2 regions of the Colwellia sp. 6M3 genome follow, and region 1 is predicted to be linked to the other one. Evidence: predicted binding sites of a transcription regulator. Region 1 holds the regulator's gene; the other holds the start of a gene.
What was found. Region 1 encodes LexA, which represses DNA repair genes until DNA is damaged. Its sites were predicted from a motif close to TACTGTATNNNNATACAGTA; they were not measured.
Positions count from the first base shown of each region.

Region 1 (4,398 bases):
ACGCTCGTAAGTAACGACTGCAGCAATTTCTTTTAAGCTTAATTGCTTGCCGTAACCTTGCATACCTGTACCAGCTTTACCGTTAAACACTATATCTATGTGCTCACTAGCTGGACCTGTTGTAGCAACAGCACTGCCTTTAAGGGCAGGAAATGCTGGAGGTAAACCTTGACCGCTAACTTGGTGACAAGCTGCACAATAAGCAGTGTAGGTTGTTTCACCGAGTTGCATTAGCTCTTCTAGAGGAACAGAAGCATTTAATGAAGCCGCTTCAGCTGCTGCTGCATTTGCCTTCAATTGTTTTTGATCATCAAGCCAAATTGCATAATCAGCTTCTGATTTAACTTCAACCACAATCGGCATAAAGCCGTGATCTTTACCACACAACTCAGCACATTGGCCGCGATAAATACCGGGTTCATCTACTTTCGTCCAAGCTTCATTAATAAAGCCAGGGTTAGCATCTTGTTTAACCGCAAATGCCGGTACCCACCAAGCGTGAATAACATCATCAGAAGTAATAACAAACCGTACTTTTTTATTGGTTGGAATAACTAAATGACGATCAACTTCTAACAGGTAGTTTTCACCTTTCTCTGCTGAAGTACCGTCTTGGTTTTCATACTGTTCGCGTGGAGTAGAAAGTACTGAATAGAATTCGATATCTTGATCGAAATACTTATAATGCCATTTCCACTGAGAACCAGTAACTTGAATCGTCAAATCCGCATCATCGTTATTTTCCATATCAATGAGCGTAATAGTGGCAGGAACAGCCATCGCGATTAGAATAACGACAGGAATTGCCGTCCAAAGAATTTCAACTTTTGTGCTTTCATGGAAGGTTGATGGTTTAAAGCCTTTTGATTTACGGTGAAAAACCATAGACCAAAACATGGCACCAAATACCACAACACCAATAGCAGTACAGATATAGAGTACCAGCATATGTAAATCATATACGTCTCTACTGACATCCGTAACGCCCTTGGTCAAATTCAGTGGCATATCTGCCCAAACCGAACTGGACAACAAGCCCCCTAGCAACAGCAAACCTAGGTTACGTCTCTTCACTCGACATCTCCTTCACCCTTTTGAGGCAAAACAACACAGATTCATCATGAAAGCTGACTGTTTTGCGCATACATTTATTATTATTTAAGTGACGCATTAACAGACAACCGTCAATTACGCCCTATTGTTATGTTTGTACGTTTTCTAGACTAGAATTACTTAAAACTTGATCGGGGTCAAATTAAAATTTCAAAAGCATGAAAAATAAAAACCAATAAATACAATAGAGTATTAACCCTAAACTAAGCGAAGCGTCCATTTTTAAAAGGGTATGTAGAATGTTTGTTTTTTGTTCTGAGATGTTTTTTTGTACTGAATAATAAATAATCAGCCACACAATGCGCTGTATAAAAAACCTGCATAAAGCCGATTTTACGAGCGAATAGCACAATAACTCAGTTTAAAAAAGTAAGTGGGATAATGTATGACCAAATATAAGCAAAAGCAGATTTAAACGCTTAGTTTAAATCTGCTTAATGTTACGGGAAATGAATAGAAAATAATTAAAGTAGATGAATAAGTGATTACATCCAATCGGCCGATCGAATTACACCCACTGCCAACCCTTCAATATTAAATTGTTGAGATGTTAAATCTACTTTAATAGGTGAAAAATCGTCGTTTTCAGCATGTAAATAAACCACATTGCCTTCACGTTTAAAGCGCTTAACCGTAACATCATCTTCAACACGAGCAACAATTACTTGGCCATTTTGTACATCTGTTGTTTGATGAACCGCTAATAGGTCACCATCAAAAATACCTATATTTTTCATACTTTCGCCGCTAACACGTAATAAATAATCAGCCGCAGGATGAAATAGACTGCCATCAATTTTATAGTGCTGCTCTACATGCTCTTGCGCTAAAATAGGCTCTCCTGCTGCAACTCGCCCTACAAGTGGTAATCCATCTTCTTGTATAAATTCTTCTGCAAGGCGAATACCGCGTGATGTACCGGGCAGCATTTCTATATAGCCCTTTTTAGCTAATGCTTTTAAATGCTCTTCTGCTGCATTGGCTGACTTAAAGCCAAAGTTAGTCGCAATTTCAGCTCGCGTTGGTGGCATACCTGTATCTGAAATTTTTTCTCTAATCAGATCAAATATCTGCTGTTGTCTTGGTGTTAAAGGGCGCATTTATATTCCTTAAGCGACTGAAGGTTAAGCCTGTATTTTTAAACAGTATTACTGTTATTGTATACAGGCTTAGAGTAAACGCAAGATCTTATTGTTCAATGAATAAGCGAGTAAGCTGATTTTAATGAAAGTTAGCGTTTTTTATTGTTTAAACATGCCATCGACAAATCAATTTTATCAATGATAAATAGATTAATTCAGGCATTGATGGTTTTAAGATTATTGAATAATGTAGTATTGCCATAGTGCTAAATTCCATCGGAGTAAAAATGCAATCTAAAGTCATTAATTTTAAAGATAAGTTTACTAAATTTTCCGACCATTGGTCCCCTCGTGTAATCGCTGAAATGAATGATTATCAATTTAAATTAGTTAAAGTTGAAGGTGAGTTTGTTTGGCATAACCACCCTGATACTGATGAGGTTTTTATTGTGATTGAAGGTGAGCTTAATATCGAATTACCAGATGGTGTTGTCACCCTATCCTCGGGCGAATTATTTGTAATACCTAAAGGTATTGAACATAAGCCCGTTGCTAATAAAGAATGTAAAATTATGATAATAGAGCCCAAAGGTGTCGTTAATACGGGTGATGAAACCACTAACCTCACCGCTCAAAATAACTTATGGGTATAATTTATCAGGCTGGTGATGAGTTTTTTAATGAGTGATTGAATTGAGTATCTTTGGGTTTTCAACAGGCAAGATAAAACTAATGATGGTGTTTAGTTGATTCAAAACGAACAAGCTCATTATAAGAATTAATATATTTTGCACTGAAAATTTACTTCTCTGCATTCACTCTTTTTAAGTAAATGGCTACAGCCCTTTGAGCTCATTACATATTTAGTGCAATGTAGCCAAAGCTATGTGCTTAAGTTAAAATCTATTAACTATTAAATTTCTTATTGCCATAGATTTTAACAATGATAAAAATACGAGATCTCGAATACTTAACAGCTATCGCGCAATACAAGCACTTTGGACATGCAGCAGAGGCTTGCTTTGTAAGCCAGCCTACCTTAAGTGGGCAAATTCAGAAGTTAGAACAACGACTTAAGTTAACGCTAATTGAGCGACAACCTCGTAACGTAATGCTAACGCCGGCAGGCGAAAAACTCGTTCAACAAGCCCAGCAAGTACTGAACGCAGCAAATAACTTTGAAGAAGCGGCTAAAGCTTTATTAGATCCCCTTTCGGGTGATTTGCACATAGGTTTAATTCCCACGCTAGCGCCTTATATACTGCCGCATATTATGCCGACCTTGAACAGTAACCTAACAAAAATAAACTTCTATCTTCATGAAAATAGAACCCAAGATTTATTACAACAGTTGGAAACAGGCAAGCTCGATATTTTAATTTTGCCTTGGCTACCAGAAATGGCACGTTTTGAACGATATGATTTATTTACTGAGCCTTTAGTCATGACAACGTCTGCATCACATCCACTCGCTAACAGATCTACTGTAACGTTTGATGATTTGCACAATCAAAAAATTCTTACTTTAGAAGATGGGCATTGTTTAAGAGACCAAGCTATGGGTTATTGTTTTAGTGCTGGGGCTGAAGAAGATCATAGTTTTCGAGCCACCAGCCTTGAAACTTTACGTTACATGGTGGCAAGTAATATGGGAATTACATTAATGCCGCAGCTTGCGACTATGAATTATGCACCACAAAAACATATACATTATATTCCGTTTCAACATCCACAGCCTATGCGCGAAATTGTATTACTTTGCCGAACTGGCTACGCAAGAATGGAGAGTGTTAGAGCCGTTGTGAGTCATATTAGCACTGCCGTAAAGGGCTTATTGGATTAATATTTTTATTTATAGGCTTTGCTTAATAATTTTATTTAACAATTTTTGAGCATAAGTTTTATGTGATCACTCGCTAGCTAAAAGCTAGACAACAAAAAACGCTATTGCTTATCACAATAGCGTTTTTATAACTAAAGCTACCCAAGTCTATGCGGCAACGTCGTTAATACCTTTATCTTCAAGTGGATTTGGTGTTCTTATTAAGTAATCAAATGCACCTAACGCAGCTGTTGCGCCACTTCCCATGGCAATAATAATTTGTTTAAAAGGTGTGTTAGTTACATCGCCAGCGGCATAAACACCTGCGAGATTAGTTTCACCCTTTTGATTAATAATAACTTCGCCACGCTCGGTTAAATC
Region 1 covers NZ_JACGWF010000023.1:21,084-25,481, reverse strand. The annotation lists gene coxB (cytochrome c oxidase subunit II) at 1-1,008, opposite strand, end outside; gene lexA (transcriptional repressor LexA) at 1,599-2,213, opposite strand; gene H4J50_RS07165 (cupin domain-containing protein) at 2,483-2,848, shown strand; gene oxyR (DNA-binding transcriptional regulator OxyR) at 3,139-4,038, shown strand; gene ahpF (alkyl hydroperoxide reductase subunit F) at 4,186-4,398, opposite strand, start outside.

Region 2 (4,398 bases), on a different contig from region 1:
TAGCCAAAAAAACCTTGGCTAACAATTGCCGTTGCTTTTAAGTCATGATTAAGGCTATCGAATAAGTGTTCTGATCGAACTTGCTCAATGCTGGGTACTTTTAAATATACAAAGGTATCTAAATAGCGAGCGAGTTGATCGCTCGCTTGTCCCATGGCGACATTAATCAACTCTTGTAAACAGTCGTGTTGATCCTCAGTTAAGTCAAATGCATTCATAGGAAACCGTGATTACTTAAATGTTCATTTAATGTATCTAATTCTATAGGTTTACGCAAAAATGCTTTTGCACCTAGCGATAATACGCGGCTTTGCATTTCAGGTTGAACATCAGCCGAAATCACAAAAACCGGTAAATTAATCCCTTCATCTTTCATTGCCTGTAATACGCCGAGACCGTCAATAACTGGCATAGTCAAATCGAGAAAAAGAATGTCAATATTTTGATTACGTAAAATATCAAGCGCTTCTTGCCCGTCTTTGGCTAATTGCACATCTGTAGATAGGTTTTCTGGAAGGCTTCTAAGTACTTGCTTTCTGGCTAAGTTAGAGTCATCACAAATAAGAACATTTGTACTCATTTGGCGCGATTCCTTAATTATTTTTTTTATTAACGCCTAATTTACATTAAATTTACTCTGCTGTTAATTGAAAATGCGAATAAAGGCGACATTTTTATTCAACTTGCTTGTTGAAAAGTATGCGCCCACTACATATCTTAACCTGTCCTACCGCTAACAAATCAAAATAGTAGCTCAAGTTATCTCACCAAATTTAGCGCATTGGTTACTGATATAAACTGTCGCTCTTATTTTATACAAGTTTGATTATTGAGATTAAACATTTCATTTCATAGCTTTAGCTGCTTTCCTTATGCAAAAACCCACTTTTAGAAAGTAGGAAAGCGACCACAACAACCTCACTTATTTCCTTACAAGTTTATTATTAATTCAATAAACGTAACTGACAAAACAGCAGACACTAGATAAATGCATAATGCCTTCCAACTGTAGTGTGTTAATTTCATATTCATCCCCTTGTTACCAATACTATCAATGGTTATTTACAAACGTTGATGTAATTGGATATTAATCATTATTTTTATTATTTTTTTAAATCACCAGAAGCACTTTTTAACCAGCAGATCTTGTGCCAACTAATTTAATTAAAAGCGGTAGTTCATAAAATGATGAAGGGGGTTATAGCGATGTGATTCTAGCAAGGGTTATTAGAAGATTAAAACAACTACAACCACTTCAGATGAGGTTGATTTTTTTGCATCCAGTTTTTGGCACTTTTATATTCGGGGCAATACACGGCAACTAATTGCCAAAATTTTGTCGAATGATTCATATGTTTAATGTGACATAGCTCATGAATAATTACATAGTCAACTACCCAAGTTGGTAGCATTTTCAATAAATAATTAAAACTCAATTCACTACGACTATTGCAACTGCCCCAGCGCGCTTTATATTTTCTAACCTTAAAAGATGATGCATGCAGTGACATTTTTTCTGAAAACAAGACAATATTTTGTGCTAAATATGCCTCTATTCGAGCTTTAAACCAAGCTTCTATTTGCGACTTAATTTTCAACACGGCTGCTTCTGAATACATATCGCAAGTATCATAACGCGCATTAATAACAACCGTTAAACTTTGCTCATGCGGATCATGAATAACATCAGAACGTCCATAGGTAATAATAATACTATGCGGTAAACCATCGATATATATTGATGGCTTTTGGTCAGTATTATCACGGCTGAACTGTTCACTAAATGAAGGGTTTAATAGGGTGTTTTGCTGTTGCTCAGCCACTTTTTCATTTAGCCACTGCAACTTCGATTGGATCAAGCTTTCAACATAGGCTGTTTTTACAAATTTGGGTGCTCTAACAATAATTTGAGCATTTCTAACTTGTAAGGCAATTGTTTTTCTACGTTCACTGCGTATTAACTGATATTCCAAAACACCACCATTAGTCTAGTTTAGCTAGGTAATAAACAAGCTTCATAGGTTAAGCAAGTTTTTACTTCAGTTAATGACGCTCGCCCATTTGCCTATTATGCTGCAGTTTTAGCTTTGGCTTTTGCTTTGGTACTTGTTGCTTTAGCCTTTTTTACTGTCTCAGTTGCTTGTGCTTCAACAACCTCTTCTACTGGCTCATCTTTTAGCTTACTCGAGCTAGTTGATGCTGCTTTGTTAGACACTACTTTAGCTTTCTTAGCTTGTAAGGCAACGAGTACATCATCTCTATTTTGTGCTAAATACACACAAAGCTCTTCACGGATACTTTCAGAAAGCTCGACAGGCGCATGTTCAAACATTTCAGATAAACTGTCTGCCATATCAAGCATTTTATCATATTCATCTGCGGCTTTTTTATCCATGAACGTTTCTACCTCCACACCTTGTCTTATGACGACAAATCGACTTTCAACTGCCATTGTTATCCCTTAATTAACTATTTATTACCAAACTCACGTTATTGCTAAAATGTATTTGCAGTAAGCGCAAACACTTCAACAACAACTGTACATATCATCAGTATCATACCTTTATTTTCTAAAATTGCCAGATAATGTTATCTGACAATTCAACTTTATATAGGTAAATCGCACGTACATTCAAATTACTTTAATTCGCGTACTCTAAATGTGCGGCCTTTTAATTTGCCATGGGTTAACTTGTTTAACGCTTTTCTCGCCACCATTTTTTCAACAGCAACGTAAGCCCAGTTTGGCCCTAATTGAATTTTACCGACTTGCTCAAATGTAATACCATTTTCACTGGTGAGTGCGCCAACAATATCGCCAGGTCTAACTTTTTGTTTTTTCCCGCCATCTATCTGTATCGTCGCCATTTTTGCTGTGAAAACGCTGTGTTCTAGCACTTCATTGCTCGGTAATTCTTCGCCTTCAATGGTGCGCTCTAAATAATCTTCTAGTAAGCCAATTTTATATCTGTCTTTGTTACTAAACAAAGTAAAGGCATAGCCAGTACTGCCTGCTCTACCTGTACGACCAATACGATGAATATGAACTTCAGTGTCATGCGCAAGGTTATAATTAAATACCGCGTCAAGCGCTTCAATGTCTAAGCCGCGCGCAGCTACATCGGTTGCAACCAATATTGAAGCACTTTTGTTAGCAAAACGTACTAAAGTTTGATCTCTGTCTTTTTGCTCTAAATCGCCATGCAATGCAACCACACCAAAACCGTAAGCGGCCAATTTGTTTGCAACATTCTGGGTTTCAATTTTGGTATTACAGAATATTACACTCGACTCAGGCTTGTGTGTTAATAACAATAACCGAATAGCTAATAAGCGGTCTTCATCGTTTTCCACTTGATAAAAGTGTTGTGAAATAGTGCTATTTTCGTGATTCGACTCTACTTTTATGACTGCCGGTGTTTGCAAATATTTATTAGCAATTTTTTGAATTTGATCTGGAAACGTCGCGCTAAATAATAAGGTTTGACGTTGCTGAGGAATTTTATCAATAATGTTATCTAATGCTGCTTGAAAGCCCATATCGAGCATACGATCAGCTTCATCTAAAACCAGTGTATCAACATGGTCCAACGATAAAGTGCCTCGACCTAAGTGATCTTCAATTCTGCCGGGCGTGCCAACAATAATGTGAGCCCCGTGTTCCAATGAACCCACTTGCGGACCAAAAGGTGTACCACCACAAAGCGTTAACACTTTAATGTTATGAACGGCCCGAGCTAATTTTCTAATTTCTTTTGCTACTTGGTCGGCTAATTCACGCGTAGGGCAAAGTACTAAGGTTTGAATTCTAAACTTTTTAACTTGTAGTTTATTCAATAAACCAAGACCAAATGCTGCCGTTTTACCTGAACCCGTTTTACCTTGAGCAATAACGTCTTGCCCCGCTAAAATAGCCGGCAAGCTCTTAGCTTGTATCTCTGTCATCTCGTGGTAACCCAGTGATGAAAGGTTTTCTAAAATTGCAGATTGCAAGGTAAGTGATGAAAATTTGCTGTCGCTCAACGTAAAAGTCCTAACTTAAAAATAATTGCCGCTATTTTACACGCTTTCACTCAAGCAAGCACAGCTTTACGCAATTAAATTATTGGCGCTATTTAAGACGATGAAAAGTAGCATTAACTCATCAATATATGGATGATTTTTGTTGCTAAAACTTGAGGCGATTCTAAAGGTAGCATATGACCCGTATTAGCGATTTCATGTATCAATACATTTTCTTCAATTTTAAACACTTGTGCTAATTCTTTTCTAAACGATACAAGCTCAACTAAGTTATCTTCATCTCCAACAAGAAATGTTATCGGTAAGGTTAAATTTGCCAATAAAGACAATAAATTAGGTCTTAGCAGCGAGACACTTATTTGATGCAATAAGACA
Region 2 covers NZ_JACGWF010000004.1:65,602-69,999, reverse strand. The annotation lists gene H4J50_RS01935 (chemotaxis protein) at 1-218, opposite strand, end outside; gene H4J50_RS01930 (response regulator) at 215-580, opposite strand; gene H4J50_RS01925 (M48 family metallopeptidase) at 1,245-1,973, opposite strand; gene H4J50_RS01920 (YebG family protein) at 2,069-2,452, opposite strand; gene dbpA (ATP-dependent RNA helicase DbpA) at 2,638-4,023, opposite strand; gene H4J50_RS01910 (alpha/beta fold hydrolase) at 4,137-4,398, opposite strand, start outside.
Region 2: the regulator LexA is predicted to act here: its motif matches at 2,536-2,555, upstream of H4J50_RS01920 (YebG family protein).